2 linked regions of the Zymomonas mobilis subsp. pomaceae ATCC 29192 genome follow. The protein of the gene in region 1 interacts with the protein of each later gene in a pairwise test. Links are inferred from orthologs where the notes say so. Each region holds a gene or a part of one and is shown on either strand. Other genes may lie near its edges.

Region 1 (5,249 bases):
CGCTTTTTAAAGATTCGGGTGTGCGTACTTCTATATGAAGCGCGCGTGCCCGTTGTTCGACAGGCGAAGGCCGCGGGGCTTTGCCCCGACCGGCTGGTCGGGGTGGCTGAGAATAAACCGCGAGAATATCGTGTCCTGCTTTTACAAGCGCATTAAGCGTCGGCAAAGCGAAGTCGGGCGTCCCCATGAAGATAATTTTCATAACGCAGAAAAGAGCGTGATCAGTCCGAGATTGCAAGTCGGGAATTAACATAATTTTTTCAATTTTATAGAAAAAACCCGATTTTGAGCGGCCTTTCATGGTAAATAGGCTACCGATTTTTATGGAAATGTTTATCAGATTGACTATGTCCGCTTCTCCTATTGAAAACCTTATAAAAAGTTTATCCTGTTTACCGGGATTCGGGCCGCGCTCTGCCCGTCGTGCTGCACTTTATCTTATCAAGAAGAAAGAAACCGCGCTTCATAGTCTGGCAAAGGCGTTGGAAACAGTACAAGAAAGCCTGACGGTTTGTTCTGAATGCGGTAATATTGATACGACTAATCCGTGTTCTGTCTGTTCCGATCCTCGCCGTGATGATGCTTTGCTTTGTGTGGTTGAAGAGGTCGCCGATTTATGGGCACTGGATCGCTCGCGTTTGTTTTCAGGACGATTCCACGTTTTGGGGGGCCGGTTGTCAGCGCTTGATGGGATAACACCCGAAGATCTTACCATAGAAGCTTTGATCAATCGGGTTAAAGGTGGTAAAATCAAAGAAGTAGTGCTGGCGATGAATGCGACACTGGAAGGTCAGACAACAGCCCATTATATCACTGATAGTTTAGAAAATATGCCGGTGCGTATCACACAATTAGCGCATGGTTTGCCTGTTGGGGGGGAACTTGACTATTTAGATGATGGCACCTTGGCTCAAGCCCTACGCGCCAGACGGCCCGTAGCCTGAAAACTCGTTTTAGAGAAAGTAATTATGGCGGTATTGCCCATCATAGAAGTGCCTGATCCTCGTCTTCGTGAAAAATCAGTGCCTGTAGAAAATTTTGATCAGAATCTACAGACCCTGATCGATGATATGTTTGAAACGATGTATAAAGCCCCGGGTATCGGATTAGCGGCTATTCAAGTCGGGGTTGCCAAGCGATTGTTGGTGATTGATCTTCAGTCACCTGATGAAAATGAGGGTAAAGATAACGATAAAGGCAAGGATAAAAATAAACATACGCCGCTAGTTTTCATCAATCCCGAGATAACACCGGAAGGTGATGAAGAATCTATTTATAACGAAGGCTGTTTATCTGTCCCTGATCAATATGCTGATGTAAAACGGCCTAAAGTTATTCATGCTAAATGGCTTGATCGTAACGGGATGCCGCATGAAGAGCGTCTTGATGGGTTGCTGGCCACCTGTCTTCAACACGAGATTGATCATCTTGAAGGCATTCTTTTTATAGATCATTTGTCGCGATTAAAACGCGGTATATTGATGAAAAAGCTATTAAAAGAGCGTAAAAATCGTGAAGAGGTCTATTAAGCCTCATAACTTGGACTTGGATTAGTTACTAGGTACGGTAAAAGCGTTTTTTCAGGCTTATAGGAAAGGGGTTAGGGACTCTTTCCCTTTCTTCAAAATCAAGGAAAGCTGTTAATGAATGCGCTTTTGCCGATCATTGCATTAATTTTAGGCCTTATATTCGGCGCATTGCCTTTATTCTGCTATATAAAACATCTTAAAAAGGACAAGGATAGCCTGAAAAACGTGGCTTTGGATCTTGCCAAGGCAGAAGTGCAGATCAAAAGAATTCCGCAGCTTGAACGGGATTTGGAAAGCTGGCGTGAAAAGGCGTCCTCTTTAACAGCAGAACAGGCAGCCTATAAACGGGGTGAAGAAGAGCGGGAAAAAGCCTATTCGATACAAATAGAGCAATTAAAGGCTACAGAAGAAGCGCTCTCCCAGAAATTTGATAGTTTAGCCGCGAAAACATTAGAAAAAGCGCATGGACAATTTTTAGAACAAGCGCAAAGCCGTTTTTCTCAATCAGAACGCGAAGGTGAAGCTAAGCTTGAGCTTTTATTACAGCCTGTTCGGGAAAGCCTGAAGCGCTATGAAGAATCGGTTAAACAGGCCGAACAGCTGCGTCAAACAGAATATGGCAGTTTGACGAGTTTGGTTGCGGCTATGCGGGAAGGACAGGATGCGGTTAAAAATGAAGCCAACAAGCTGGTCAATGCCTTAAGGACCGCACCCAAAGCGCGGGGTTGCTGGGGCGAACAACAGCTTCGTAATGTTCTAGAATCCTGTGGTCTCAGTGAATATGTTGATTTTGAAACTGAGGTCAGCATTAATACTGAAAAGGGCCGTCTTCGTCCCGATGCTCTTATAAGAATACCCAATGGTTCCGTTTTGATCGTTGATTCAAAAGTTTCCTTAAATGCCTATCAAGACGCTTATGATGCGGTAGAAGAGGATGCCAGAAAGCTTTATTTGGCAGCACATAGCAAGGCGATTAAAAATCATATTGATGGCTTAAGCCAGAAAAGTTACTGGGATCAATTCAAGGAAGCCCCCGATTATGTCATTATGTTTATTCCGGGCGAACATTTCTTATCAGCCGCGTTAGAACAAGATCATAACCTTTGGGAATATGCCTTTCAAAAGCGTGTATTGCTGGCGACGCCTACTAATCTTATTGCGATTGCGCGTACGGTTGCCGCTGTCTGGCGGCAAGAAGATATAGCGCATAATGCGCGTAAAATTGGAGAATTAGGCAAAGAACTCTATGAGCGCATTAGTCGAGTGGATTCGCATATGAGAGCTTTGGGAAGCAGCTTGGAAAACAGCGTTAAGAATTACAATAAATTTGTCGGTTCTTTTGAGTCTCGTGTTCTCGTGACTGCCCGTAAATTTCGAGATTTGAATATTGAAACCAAAGATCAGATGCTTAAAGAAGCACCGAATCTTGAAATTATGCCCCGCTTGGTCGCAGAAGACTAATTCTTATAAATATCGAAAAAATAGTGAAAAAAGAAAGAGGTTGATAAAAATTTCAACCTCCCTTCTTTTAAGTTTTATTGTATAAAATTTTAGGTAGATGATTTCATCATCGTGGTTTGACCATCCGCAGTTTCTTTTTCTGGGCTACATTTTGTAAATTTACCTTTGGCATCCCGACAGCGTTTTGAAACGGTTTTTTTCTCAACACTACATTTTGTAAATTTACCTTTGGCATCACGGCAAGGCGCACTCATCGCCGGAGCTGCAGCCGTTAATACGGCGAATGCTGTCAGGGCAGGCAATAAAATACGCATTATTATTTCTCCTAAAAGTTTCATATATCTAAAAATGTCAGCCGTTTGCTTTCTTGTCGATAATAAGCCACTCCAAATTAACAGCATATTGCACATTATACGGATACAAACACGAAACAGCAGCAGGATAAGGGTTTATCCTACTGCTGTTTTTGTATCTTAAAAGCTTGATTTTTTAATTAAGAAGCCTTTTCGGGCATTTCTTTAGAAAGACTACTGTGTGAAACATCTTTATGCGAAGCCGCTCCATGACACCCCTTACATTTACATTTCATCATAGATTTTTTTGCAACAGAAGAGGCTTCGTGAGCCTGTGCAGGCGGTACCATCGTTAAAATACCGGCGGCTACAAAAAGAGAAAAGAAAACACGCATATTATCTCTTACCTTGTCCAATTCTGTTCCGAATTTCAGGAAATTAACAGAGCTTTCTATTGACGTCTATTGATAAATATTATCGTTATCATTTTTTTGTGAATAAAAAATTCATAATAAAAAAATAATATTTATTTTTTTTGAAAAGAGAGTGAAAAGAGATGCGCTAACTCTTTAATTAGCGTTATAAAGCCTTTTCATTGTTTTCCTTGGCATTCCTTTGGAAAATGAACCTTAAAATTTACGTGAGAAAGATATGAGAATTACGCAAGCCTTCACTTTTGAGGCCGCGCACCGTCTTCCGCATGTGCCAAAAAGCCATAAATGTTATCGTTTACATGGCCATAGCTATCGCGTTGAATTACGATTGGAAGGCCCCGTTAATCCAAATACTGGGTTTGTTATAGATTTTTTCGACGTTGAACATATTTTTGGCCCTGTCCTTAAACAATTAGATCACTATTGTCTGAATGATATTCCGGGACTGGAAAATCCAACGGCAGAACATATCGCCCAATGGATATGGCAGAAAATCAAAACAGATCTTCCGTTATTAGCGGCTGTTTTAGTCTATGAAACACCCCATTCATGGGCAGAATATTTAGGCGATTAAGATTAGAAGTAATCTGCAATAAAAACAAAGACGTTTTAAAGAAATTTGATCCTCTTCTTATAAAATCTCTTATTGAGATGTTTATTCATCGCCTATCTTAAGAAGATCAGTAATAATTTCTGAAATATTTCGTTTTAATCATTATTGGCTTTGCTAGACAAATTCATAAATCGGCAAACCCCTATCACTATAGTCTGAGCTCAAATACTCAGGATAAAAAAGGATTTTGGTTTTATGCGCATTGCAATGATCGGTTCGGGCTATGTCGGGCTGGTTTCTGGCGCTTGCTTCTCTGATTTCGGTCATCAAGTAATCTGTGTTGATCATGATCAGAAAAAAATAGACCTCCTCCAAAAAGGGGTCATGCCAATCTATGAACCCGGTCTTGCCAATATGGTAGAAGGGAATGTTAAAGCAGGAAGGCTATCCTTTTCCAGTGACCTTACATCTTCAGTAAAAGATGTGGATGCGGTTTTTATCGCGGTTGGTACCCCGTCCAGACGCGGTGATGGTCATGCTGATTTAACCTATGTTTTTGCAGCAGCACGAGAAATTGCAGCCTCTGTTTCGGATAATACCGTCGTCGTTGATAAATCCACCGTGCCTGTCGGGACAGGCGATGAAGTAGAGCGCATTATCCGCGAAGTCGCCCCTAATCGTAAAATATGGGTTGCCTCTAATCCTGAATTTTTACGTGAAGGGGCCGCTATCGGAGACTTTAAGCGGCCTGATCGTATTGTTATCGGGACGGAGCAAAAAGAAGCTCGTGAGATTATGCAGGAGATTTATCGTCCGCTTTATCTCAATCAGTCCCCGATTTTATTTACTAGCCGTCGTTCAGCCGAATTAATTAAATATGCGGCTAATGCTTTTTTGGCGACAAAAATTACATTTATCAATGAATTAGCGGATCTTTGTGAAGTGGTGGGCGGTGATGTGCAAGATGTTGCTCGGGGCA
Region 2 (9,907 bases), 1.4 Mb from region 1 along the record:
CTTCGTAATGAAGATGGCTGCCGGTCGAGCGTCCGGATGAGCCCATCAGCCCGATCAAATCACCACGCTTAATCGTCTGCCCTTCACTCACTAAAATTCGGGAAAGATGGCCATAGCGTGTTTGAATAGTGTGCCCATGGTCGATTTCAATAAGATTTCCGTAGCCTGATGCCTGCCCTGCCCGATCGACAACCCCATCAGCGCTGGCATATACGGGCGTTCCATAAGGCGCAGCCATATCAATACCGGTATGCATAGCCGCATGGCGACGGAAAGGATCGGCGCGCACCCCAAAAGGACTAGTCAAAGCAAAGCGAGACCCAAGTGGCGTAGAAGACGGTACCACCGCAGCTTGATTATTAATCTCGGTATCATCGGCCTTTGCCCATGAAACGAACAGATTATGATATTGTTTGTCGCCATGACTGGGTGTTTCAGCAATAGCCGGTACAGTTGAGGTTGTGGGATCAATCGCTATAGGCTGAAAGCCATAAGATCTATGGGGTAGTACGAAATGAGCCATTTTATAATGGGAAGCTGTATGATGCATTTCATAGCGTGCAGAAGAAAAATGGCTATTTCTGGAATATATTTTACTGAACTGGGTAGGATGCGCGACGGTGTGGAAAGTTGGTGTCTTTACGTGAGCACTCACTAAATGACCTGCCCCATGGTGAGCAGTCGCAGTGTGAGCGGTAACGGCATGAGTCGTATGAGAGGTATTCGATTTTGCCCCGCCGGCATGTTTAGAGGCTAAGGCTGGCGTCGAAACCATAACCGCGAGTAAACTCAACTTAAACCAAAAAGAATTACTTTTACGGTTTATGATTTTATTATCCGAATATACGACATTCGCCGCATTATTATCCCGCACAACAGACGCCTTGACGATCATTACCTTCTCCAGTTAGAGCCTTTTCTTGATACTAAGAAACAGAAATTCGGCAAGAGGCGAAGGGCGGTTATACGTTGAACAGAAAGGCTTCTGCGTCCAAATCACGCTAGCTCTTAAAATTTTGGCTAACGGAGTCTATTTTTAGAATTAATTACAAAAAAAACGATCATTTCTTTGTCATTTAAATGATCGCTTTATAACTTTTGAGAAAATTAAGAAGGGTATTATATTACTATAAATATTTTAATGGCCGTGACTAAGCTCGTTTACTTCATCCATAATCATATCAAGGGCAGAACGTTGCGAGTCCTGTTTTGAATTATGACGCGTTGATAAAGTTTCGCCTTCTACTAATTTTTCTAAAGCTGCCCGGCCTCTTGCCACACGACTTTTGATAGTGCCAACAGCACAATCACAAATTTCGGCCGCTTCTTCATAGGAAAAACCACCTGCACCAATCAGGATAAGCGCTTCTCTTTGGGAAGTGGGCAAATGACCTAAGGCGCGCTGGATGTCACCCAGCGCAATATTTTGATCTTGTCCCGCCTGAACGACCAACTGCTTGGCAGCCGCTTCTTCATTCCATTCACTTCGGAAACGGGCGCGGCGCATTTGAGAAAGAAACAAATTACGTAGAATAATGAATGTCCATGCCCGCATGCTTGTACCCGCCTGAAAGCGAACACGTGCAGCCCATGCTTTTAATAAAGTTTCCTGAACTAAATCATCAGCAGTCTCACGATTGCCGGACAGCGAACGCCCAAAGGCGCGTAGATGCGGAATAACTTCAGCAAGTTGAAGACGAAAGTCCTCATCTGACAAAGAGATGTGCTCAGGAACAATAGCGGCGTCAGTGCCTGTTTTCTGAGAATTCACCTCTCCCTTTGCCACTTTATTTGAAACATTTTCCGGAGAATTTTTTTCTTCCTCATGATTTTTGATCATGTTTTTACTCCGTCGCAGCGTTCAGATACAGGCCTGTGGATATAGATTTTCAAATAATTCCTATTTGGTTTATCTCTATTTCAAAGCGCATTTTAAATACTAAGCTGCTAGACTCAAAGGATTACAAAATAAAGCCTGCGCAATAGTAGCCTTAATGGTGTCAACTTGAAATGGCTTCGTAATTAAAAAGGTCGGCTCTGGACGTTCTCCCGTTAACAATCGTTCCGGGAAGGCGGTAATAAAAATGACGGGGACATTGATTTCTTTTAGAATGTCCTGCACCGCATCAATACCCGAACTGTCATCGGCTAACTGAATATCGGACAAGATCAATCCCGGTGGGTTGGTTTTTGCTAGTGAAACGGCCTCATCACGGGTAGTGGCCACACCAACAATATCATGCCCTAAATCATGGACTATCGTTTCAATATCAAAGGCGATGATAGGTTCATCTTCTACAATCAAGACACGGCAGTGAATCTGACGGTCAATCTCGGCGATGGCTTCTTCTAGCCATTGATTGATCTGAGATTCGGAAACCCCAATAAGATAGGCCGCTTCTTTGGAAGAGAAACCCTCCATTGCCGTCAGTAACAAGGCCTGACGTGGACGAGGTGTAATGGGGGATAAGCGATCAAAAGCGATACTTGCCTTACCTTCTTCTGCATTAGAAGCAGAGGTTTCCGTGCGTTGCTGCCATAGACGATGAAAAACCGTATAAAGGCCAAGACGTGGATCAACATCTGTAGGGAAGGCTTCGGGTGCCGCAATAATGGTTTCCAATGTGGATCGTACCAACCGATCGCCTGCGATTTGATCACCAGAAAGAGCGCGCGCATAGCGGCGAAGTAAAGGCAGATATGGCGCTATTTGCTGTCCCAGCGGCATAAAGATAAATACTCCTGCAAAATAAAGACTAAAATTCTGTATCCTTGAAAGTGATAAATAAATATTAAATAATAGCTATATCACTACTCAGGAACAGCAACAGCTGACGAATCGTTATTTCAAACTTAGCAAAAATGCACCGCCCTGTTGAGGATTATAAAATTCATATGGTCCTGAAAAAAGGGCATTTTGTTCAATTTCTGAATTTCAGAAAATTACTTGAGCAAAAATATCCATTATGAATTTTTTATAAAATGGATGATTCCTTCTGCTAGAGTGGGTTGCATCACTGCGCTCATATGATCCCCTAGGATCAATAAAGCCTCTGCTTGGGGCAAAGTTTGTACTAAATCCGCAGCAGATCCGTTAAAATAGTCTTTATTGCCTGTTATCACCAATGTTTTAATCAGTAATGATGTTAACATACGCTTTTCTACCGAAGATTGGCTACTTAATAAATATAACATAGCTTGGTTATTGCAGCCACTTTGATAGAAAAAATTCTGAATAAAACGTTCAATCGATCCCACCGGAAATTTATTATCGGGGACTATAGCATTTTGAAAAAGATCAAGATTTTGGGTCGCCGTAGTCAGGCCCTCGAGTCCCATTCCGGCTAATATAAGTTTTTCAGGCTGTAATCCCTTGAGGCAAAGATGGGTTGCGATACGGGCCCCCAGCGAATAGCCCCCTAGAGCAAAGGATTTCAATTCTAAGGCCGCTATAAAATCGGCATTGTCCCGTATCAGAATATCTTTTGGCCAGTCCTTATCCGATTTTGCACGGTCACTTTTACCATGGCCTCTTAAATCGGGCATGATTACCCGAAAGCCTGCCTGCGCTAAAAGATCGGCATGTCCGGGACGAATCCAGTTCATGAAGGCCGATGAAAAAAGCCCATGTAATAGAATAATGGGATACCCTTTTCCGATTTCATACCAAGCTAATTGAATACCGTCCTGTGTCGTGAAAGAGGTGGTTGTAACCTGATCGGGCATCAATTTTATATCCTGTCCCTTTATGGCTGGTTCCAGAATCTTGGCGTTACCCTTTTATGGCTTTTTCAAAATGAAGAGAAGCTGAAGGCGTTTTCTGGAAGGGAGAGCTGATTTTTGAAAAAATTTGACATAAAGTAGGTATAAAAAAACGGACTACCCCACTGTGGATAATCCGTTTTTTAATATTATAAAAGATGTCAATTATAGATTCTAAATATCTATAATATTAACCTTTTTTTAGCTGACGGCGGCCGAGTAATTCTGCAATCTGAACCGCATTTAAGGCAGCACCCTTACGAAGGTTATCCGAGACTACCCAGATTACCAGACCATTTTCAACCGTCGGATCTTCACGAATACGGCTGATATAAGTCGCAAAATCACCTACGGCTTCAACCGGTGTGATATAGCCCCCATCTTCGCGCTTATCGACGACCATGATACCGGGCGCTTCTCTCAGAATTTCGCGGGCTTGATCAGCGGTTAATTCATTCTCGAATTCAATATTAACGGCTTCGGCATGGCTGACAAAAACAGGCACCCGCGCACAAGTGGCGACCAATTTGATTTTAGGATCGAGAATCTTTTTGGTTTCAACCACCATCTTCCATTCTTCCTTGGTGAAACCATCATCAAGGAAAACATCGATATGCGGAATAATATTAAAAGCAATTTGCTTGGTAAACTTTTTCGGCTCGATAGGATCGCCGACAAAGATCGCGCGACTCTGTTCAAACAATTCATCCATACCGGCCTTACCGGCACCCGATACGGACTGATAGGTTGTTACAACGACACGCTTGATTTTTGCTGCATCATGCAATGGCTTTAGGGCAACAACCAACTGTGCAGTAGAACAGTTCGGGTTAGCGATGATATTCTTTTTCTTATACTGATCAATCGCTTCAGGATTCACTTCTGGCACGATCAATGGTACGTCCGGATCCATCCGGAAAAGAGAAGAGTTATCGATTACGGTACAGCCAGCTTTTGCCGCGATCGGTGCATATTTTTTTGTCGCTTCAGATCCCACGGCGAACAAAGCTATATCCCAGCCCGTCCAATCAAAATTTTCGATATTCTGAACTTTTAACACCTTACCGGACTCACCGAATTCAATCGGCGTTCCTTGACTGCGTGCTGATGCTAAAACAGCAATATCATCAATCGGAAATTCACGCTCGGACAGGATCGCCAACATTTCGCGTCCGACATTACCGGTAGCGCCTGCGACTACGACCCGATACCCCATTAATATTCTCCATTTACACTCGATCAGTCTTAATCTGATCTGGACGATCACCCTTTATATTATTTTATCAAGGATGGAATTACTGATATCAAAAAAAGGATTTATACCTTTTACTGACGATATTTTGTTGTTCTATCGAGAAATTTCTCAATCGTATGCCACAGATGCAACTGTTTTTTCTCACCTGCGATCCGATGGGTTTCACCCGGATAAGCCATAAATTCAAAAGGTCGATCGCCTTCTTGTAATTTAGATATCAAGGCAACAGAGTTATCGAATACGACATTATCGTCAGCCATACCATGAATAAGAAGCATCGGATCAGATAATTTTAAAGCCTCGGGCAAAGCATCAGACTTTTCATAAGGCGTCGGGTCCACAGCCGGATTGCCTAAAAAACGTTCGGTATAATGCGTATCATAAAGTCCCCATCGAATGACCGGTGCGCCGGAGACCCCCGCGGCATACTGTCCGGGCGCTTTTTGGAGCAATTTTTGCACCATATAACCGCCATAAGACCAACCAAATACCGCAATCCGTTTAGGATCGACGTAGTTTTGTGCCTTTAACCAGCTAAGCCCCGTTAATTGATCCTCGACCTCGACCGTCCCCATTGCTTTATAAATATGATCTTCAAATGCCTTACCGCGGCCAGGGGATCCACGACCATCAATTGAAAAAATGATCCAACCTTTGGCAACTAAATACTGATGTAAGGGTGACGTCCATCCTTGCAAGACCTGCCGCCCTAAATCAGGGCCATTATAGACCTGAACTAATACAGGATACTGTTTATCCTGCTCCATTTTAGGCATCAAAAGCTTATAATAAAGTGTTGTACCGTCATTTGCTGATAAGGTGCCAAATTTAGGCTGAACATGTTGGGAAAGATAAGGACTATAAGGATGCCTTGCATCCAGCTTATTTTCTTCTATCCAACTGATAGGATGCCCTTTTGTATCGGCGAGATAGACTTGGGGTGGTTGATTAACATTAGAACGATTTATTAGAATATGGTTGGCTTCTTTATCCATTACCACCGTATTATACCAACCCGATTCAGTCAGTTGGGTGGGATCTTTGGGGTGTTCGTAGTCAATACTATAAAGATGCTGCTCTAGCGGGTTTGATTTATTGGCTAAAAAGTAGAGTTGGCCTTTTTTCTGGTTCACACCGACGACACCCAGTGTCATCCAGTCCCCTTCCGTTAAAGTCGTCCACTGCCCCTCTTTCCAACGATAGAGATGCCGGAAACCGCTCCGTTCAGAAGCCCATATTAAACTACCATCGTTTAATATGCGTAAATCATCATTAAGATTAATCCAGCTTTTAGCGGTCTCTGAAAACAAAACGCGAGATTGGCCATTCGTCGCATCAACCTTTAACACATCCAAATGTTGTTGATCACGACTTTCCCGTTGAACATAAAGTGTCTTACTATCGGGTGCCCAAGTAACCCGCGCTAAATAGATATTGTCATTATCCCCTAAATCGACCTTGATTTTATCCGAACCATCAGGATTCATCAGATAAAGATCAACCTTGGCATTAGGGGTTCCCGCCGCAGGATAACGTTGCTGATAGGTTTTGGTCCCCTCTGCCCCGATTGCTGCACGCGTAACAATATGCACTTTGCTTTCATCTACCCGTGCAACCGCAAGACGCGAGTCATCGGGTGCCCACCAATGGCCTTTGTTCCGCGCCATTTCTTCTTGCGCGACAAACTCTGCCGAGCCCCAAGTTAAGGCATCCCCTCCATCATGACTCAATTTTAATTCATGACCTGTTTTAAGATCGATAACGAATAAATTCTGATCGCGTACAAAGGAAAGATAATGCCCAGCGGCCGAAACTTGGGCATCAACCTCGGTTGACGGCGTATCCGTCATTCGCCGAACGGATCCGTTTAGAGTCGCTAAATATAAATCGCCATCCAACGGCACTAAGATAGAATGTCCATCCGGTGACCAGTTATAGGTTACAATACCCAACGTGCCGCCGACTCTGGCTCTTTCACGACGCATTTTTTCTGCTTCAGAAATTTCTGTGCCCGATCCCACTTTTTTGGAATCGATGAGCATCCGACTCTTACCATTACGGGTATCAATCGCCCATAAATCATAACGATTAAGATCATCCGCTCTTGGACGTAATAAAGTTGCGTAATGCCCATCAGGGGATAAAGCCAGTGAGCGCGGCGTGGGGCCCGACAAAGAAGGACTGGCAAAAATGCGGTCCAAGGTTAAGTTAGCAGCCGAAGCAGATATAGGAATCATCACAGCAGCAAGTACGCCCATTAGAATTTTTGACATAGGCTTTTAGGTAAAGCATGTCCCAAATGAACGCAATCATGGCACCCTATTATGAAGGAGGATTACCTTTTTGATCGGGCTTAGTAAGCTATAAATTTTGTTAAACGTAATATTTCGAGATAGTTTTTATATTAAATAAAGAGAATATTTAAGGGTAATTCTCAAATTATTCAGAGATATTGCCTAAGTAGCTTTGCGGCTATCTAGCGCATATTTAGGGATGAAGCCGTTTAGAGAATACACTTATTTATTTAATAATTTGCCTGTTTTTATTAGCTTAAGCCCACCTCATATTAATATATTGGCCTATTAACGATATACGGTTGAGACAATATCAATATAACATTTGTCTCAACCGCTAAGCGTAAAGCGTTCTTTTTTATCGTAATAAGGCTTCGGCTACCCGATCCCACATTTCAGGTGAATTGGCACCGAGCATTCCGTGGCTACAATCCGCAGTAGAATAAGAAGATCCATCAAAGCGAGCGAGTTTCCCCCCGGCTTCCTCTAAGAACAAAGAACCCGGTGCATGATCCCAAGGCCAACTACGCCAGAAAAGGGCTGCATCATTTTGCCCCAATACCAGACGCGGATATTGTTCTCCGGCGCATAATGGCGATGGCGCTAACGTGATGCCATGATTAAGAGGTTGATGCTTGTCAAAATCGGGATGCAGGTTATCTTCTGTAACCCGTGCCGATAAAGCAACAACCGGAATAGCTTGTCCCGTGCTACGCGTTGTTACACGCTCTTTATCAATAAAAGCACCACCATTTTTGACGGCATGACACATCCGTCCAGACACAGGATCCAGAATCCAGCCGGCCTGAGGTATACCATCAGCTAATAAAGCAATCATCATAGCATAAGGTGTTTTACCGGCAGCATAATTGCCGGTACCATCCAAAGGATCGACCGTCCAAGCCAATCCTTTTTTCAAATTTTTCAATAAAGACGTATCTGCAGCGGTGGCTTCTTCCCCCACGATATAAGCTTCTGGTAGAAAAGTAGCCAGTCGTTCAGTAATTCGTTTTTCGGATTCTTTATCTACAACGGTTACATAATCACCCGGTTCTTTTTCGGCAATTTCACTCTGAGCGAGATGGCGAAAACGCGGCACTAACAGATCATTAGCAACTTCATACATCAAAGATGTAACGGCATCATAAAGCGAATGCATGGATCCTCCGGCAAATAGCCTGTTCTTTCCTTACTCTTTTCCTCTATTTAGATAGTGGCAATCAAGAAAATTATATAATATAAAAATATATTACTATAAATTATTATTTTTAAATAAAATTATTTTTTAATTTAGAATTAAATTTCTAAATAACGCGGCGTTTATTTTTTATTTAAATTTATTGATAATGATACTTGTTATCAAATAAGAATATGCTATGTTTCTTAGACAACGTTCTTACTAAACTATGTCCCGTTAGGGTGGTTCTTAATTAAGGATAGGCTGGATGATTATTTGTCATTGCAACACGGTTAGTGATAATGCCTTAAAAGATGCAGCACGACAAGGGGCTGCGACACCTGGACAAGCCTATAAAAAAATGGGTGTTAAAGCTTGTTGCGGTAAATGCAGCAAAGCAGCCCATAAAATCATTTCTGATGAACAGAATTGCATGGTCTGAACAGACTTACAATTATTTATTGTCAGAGATATCATCTTATTAACACTATAATTTCTGCAACCTAAAGGGTTATGCTTCGTTTATGATTCTAAATGAATTGTAAACAGCTAAGGATTATTGTGGTATGAAAGGTGATAAAGACGTTCTCACTCATTTGAACGAACTCCTGAAAAGTGAGCTTACTTCTATCAATCAGTATTTCTTGCACTATCGTGTATTAGAAGACTGGGGTGTGGATAAGTTGGCTCAATTGGAGCGGTCCAACTCTATTGATGAGATGAAACATGCCGATGAATTAGCAAAGCGCCTCTTGTTTTTAGAAGGTTTTCCTAATTTTCAGGATATTGGGCATATCAGCATTGGTGAAAATGTCGAAGAAGTCATCAAGGCGGATTTATCCCTAGAGGCGGATACGGCCATTCCTCTCTATAAAAAGGCAATTGAATGCTGTGAAAAAGTGGGAGACTTTGGTACCCGCGATTTGCTTTCTTCTATCCTGAAGCAAGAAGAAGTCCATGCTGATGGATTGAAAACGCAGTTAAGCCTTATCAGTAAAATGGGCATCCAAGGATATATTCAACTTAACAGCGATACCGCCGTTAAATTTGAAGACTAAGATACAAGATATTAGTTTCAGAAAAGGTAGCAGGTTTTATACCCTGCTGCCTTTTTTATTTCAGCTTTCGGTATAGTTAGTGGTTCATTGAAGAGGAATCACATCACTTCAACAAAGTACAAATTCGTAATTATTTTTTAAAAATTATAATGTGGTTATTTTAGTTTTTTCTGACGATTTAAAGGAACGCCATAAAGTTCTAAACGATGATCGACTAAGGTATAGCCCAGACGCTTAGCAATCATCTTTTGTAAAACTTCCATTTCATCATCAGAAAATTCGATGATACGTCCCGATTCAACATCAATCAAATGGTCATGATGGTCTTCTGGTGACGCCTCATAACGGGCGCGCCCGTCAC

The links.
Region 2: the proteins of def (region 1) and ZYMOP_RS08605 interact in binary tests that used the Escherichia coli proteins (3 or more experiments, as listed by UniProt). The link is inferred for Zymomonas mobilis subsp. pomaceae ATCC 29192 from one-to-one orthologs.

What each region holds. Positions count from the first base shown.
Region 1 is NC_015709.1:518,176-523,424, reverse strand. What follows is about bases 1-2,748. They hold def (peptide deformylase), read left to right. Parts: upstream 1-968; coding sequence 969-1,529; downstream 1,530-2,748. Other genes in these bases: ZYMOP_RS02305 (DNA recombination protein RmuC), read left to right, coding at 1,644-2,748; recR (recombination mediator RecR), read left to right, coding at 348-944; fmt (methionyl-tRNA formyltransferase), read right to left, coding at 1-202. Also shown: more of ZYMOP_RS02305, read left to right, coding at 2,749-2,990; ZYMOP_RS02300 (hypothetical protein), read right to left, coding at 3,080-3,304; ZYMOP_RS02295 (hypothetical protein), read right to left, coding at 3,484-3,678; 6-carboxytetrahydropterin synthase QueD, read left to right, coding at 3,935-4,291; ZYMOP_RS02285 (UDP-glucose dehydrogenase family protein), read left to right, coding at 4,526-5,249. UniProt on the Escherichia coli protein: Removes the formyl group from the N-terminal Met of newly synthesized proteins. Requires at least a dipeptide for an efficient rate of reaction. N-terminal L-methionine is a prerequisite for activity but the enzyme has broad specificity at other positions.
Region 2 is NC_015709.1:1,933,934-1,943,840, reverse strand. Bases 2,966-5,748 are described here. They hold ZYMOP_RS08605 (aspartate-semialdehyde dehydrogenase), read right to left. Parts: upstream 4,979-5,748; coding sequence 3,953-4,978; downstream 2,966-3,952. Other genes in these bases: ZYMOP_RS08600 (S9 family peptidase), read right to left, coding at 5,089-5,748; ZYMOP_RS08610 (alpha/beta fold hydrolase), read right to left, coding at 2,966-3,726. Outside these bases: ZYMOP_RS08625 (M23 family metallopeptidase), read right to left, coding at 1-895; ZYMOP_RS08620 (sigma-70 family RNA polymerase sigma factor), read right to left, coding at 1,139-1,840; ZYMOP_RS08615 (response regulator), read right to left, coding at 1,940-2,728; more of ZYMOP_RS08610, read right to left, coding at 2,965-2,965; more of ZYMOP_RS08600, read right to left, coding at 5,749-7,254; ZYMOP_RS08595 (inositol monophosphatase family protein), read right to left, coding at 7,670-8,470; ZYMOP_RS08590 ((2Fe-2S)-binding protein), read left to right, coding at 8,757-8,930; bfr (bacterioferritin), read left to right, coding at 9,055-9,546; ZYMOP_RS08580 (Fur family transcriptional regulator), read right to left, coding at 9,702-9,907.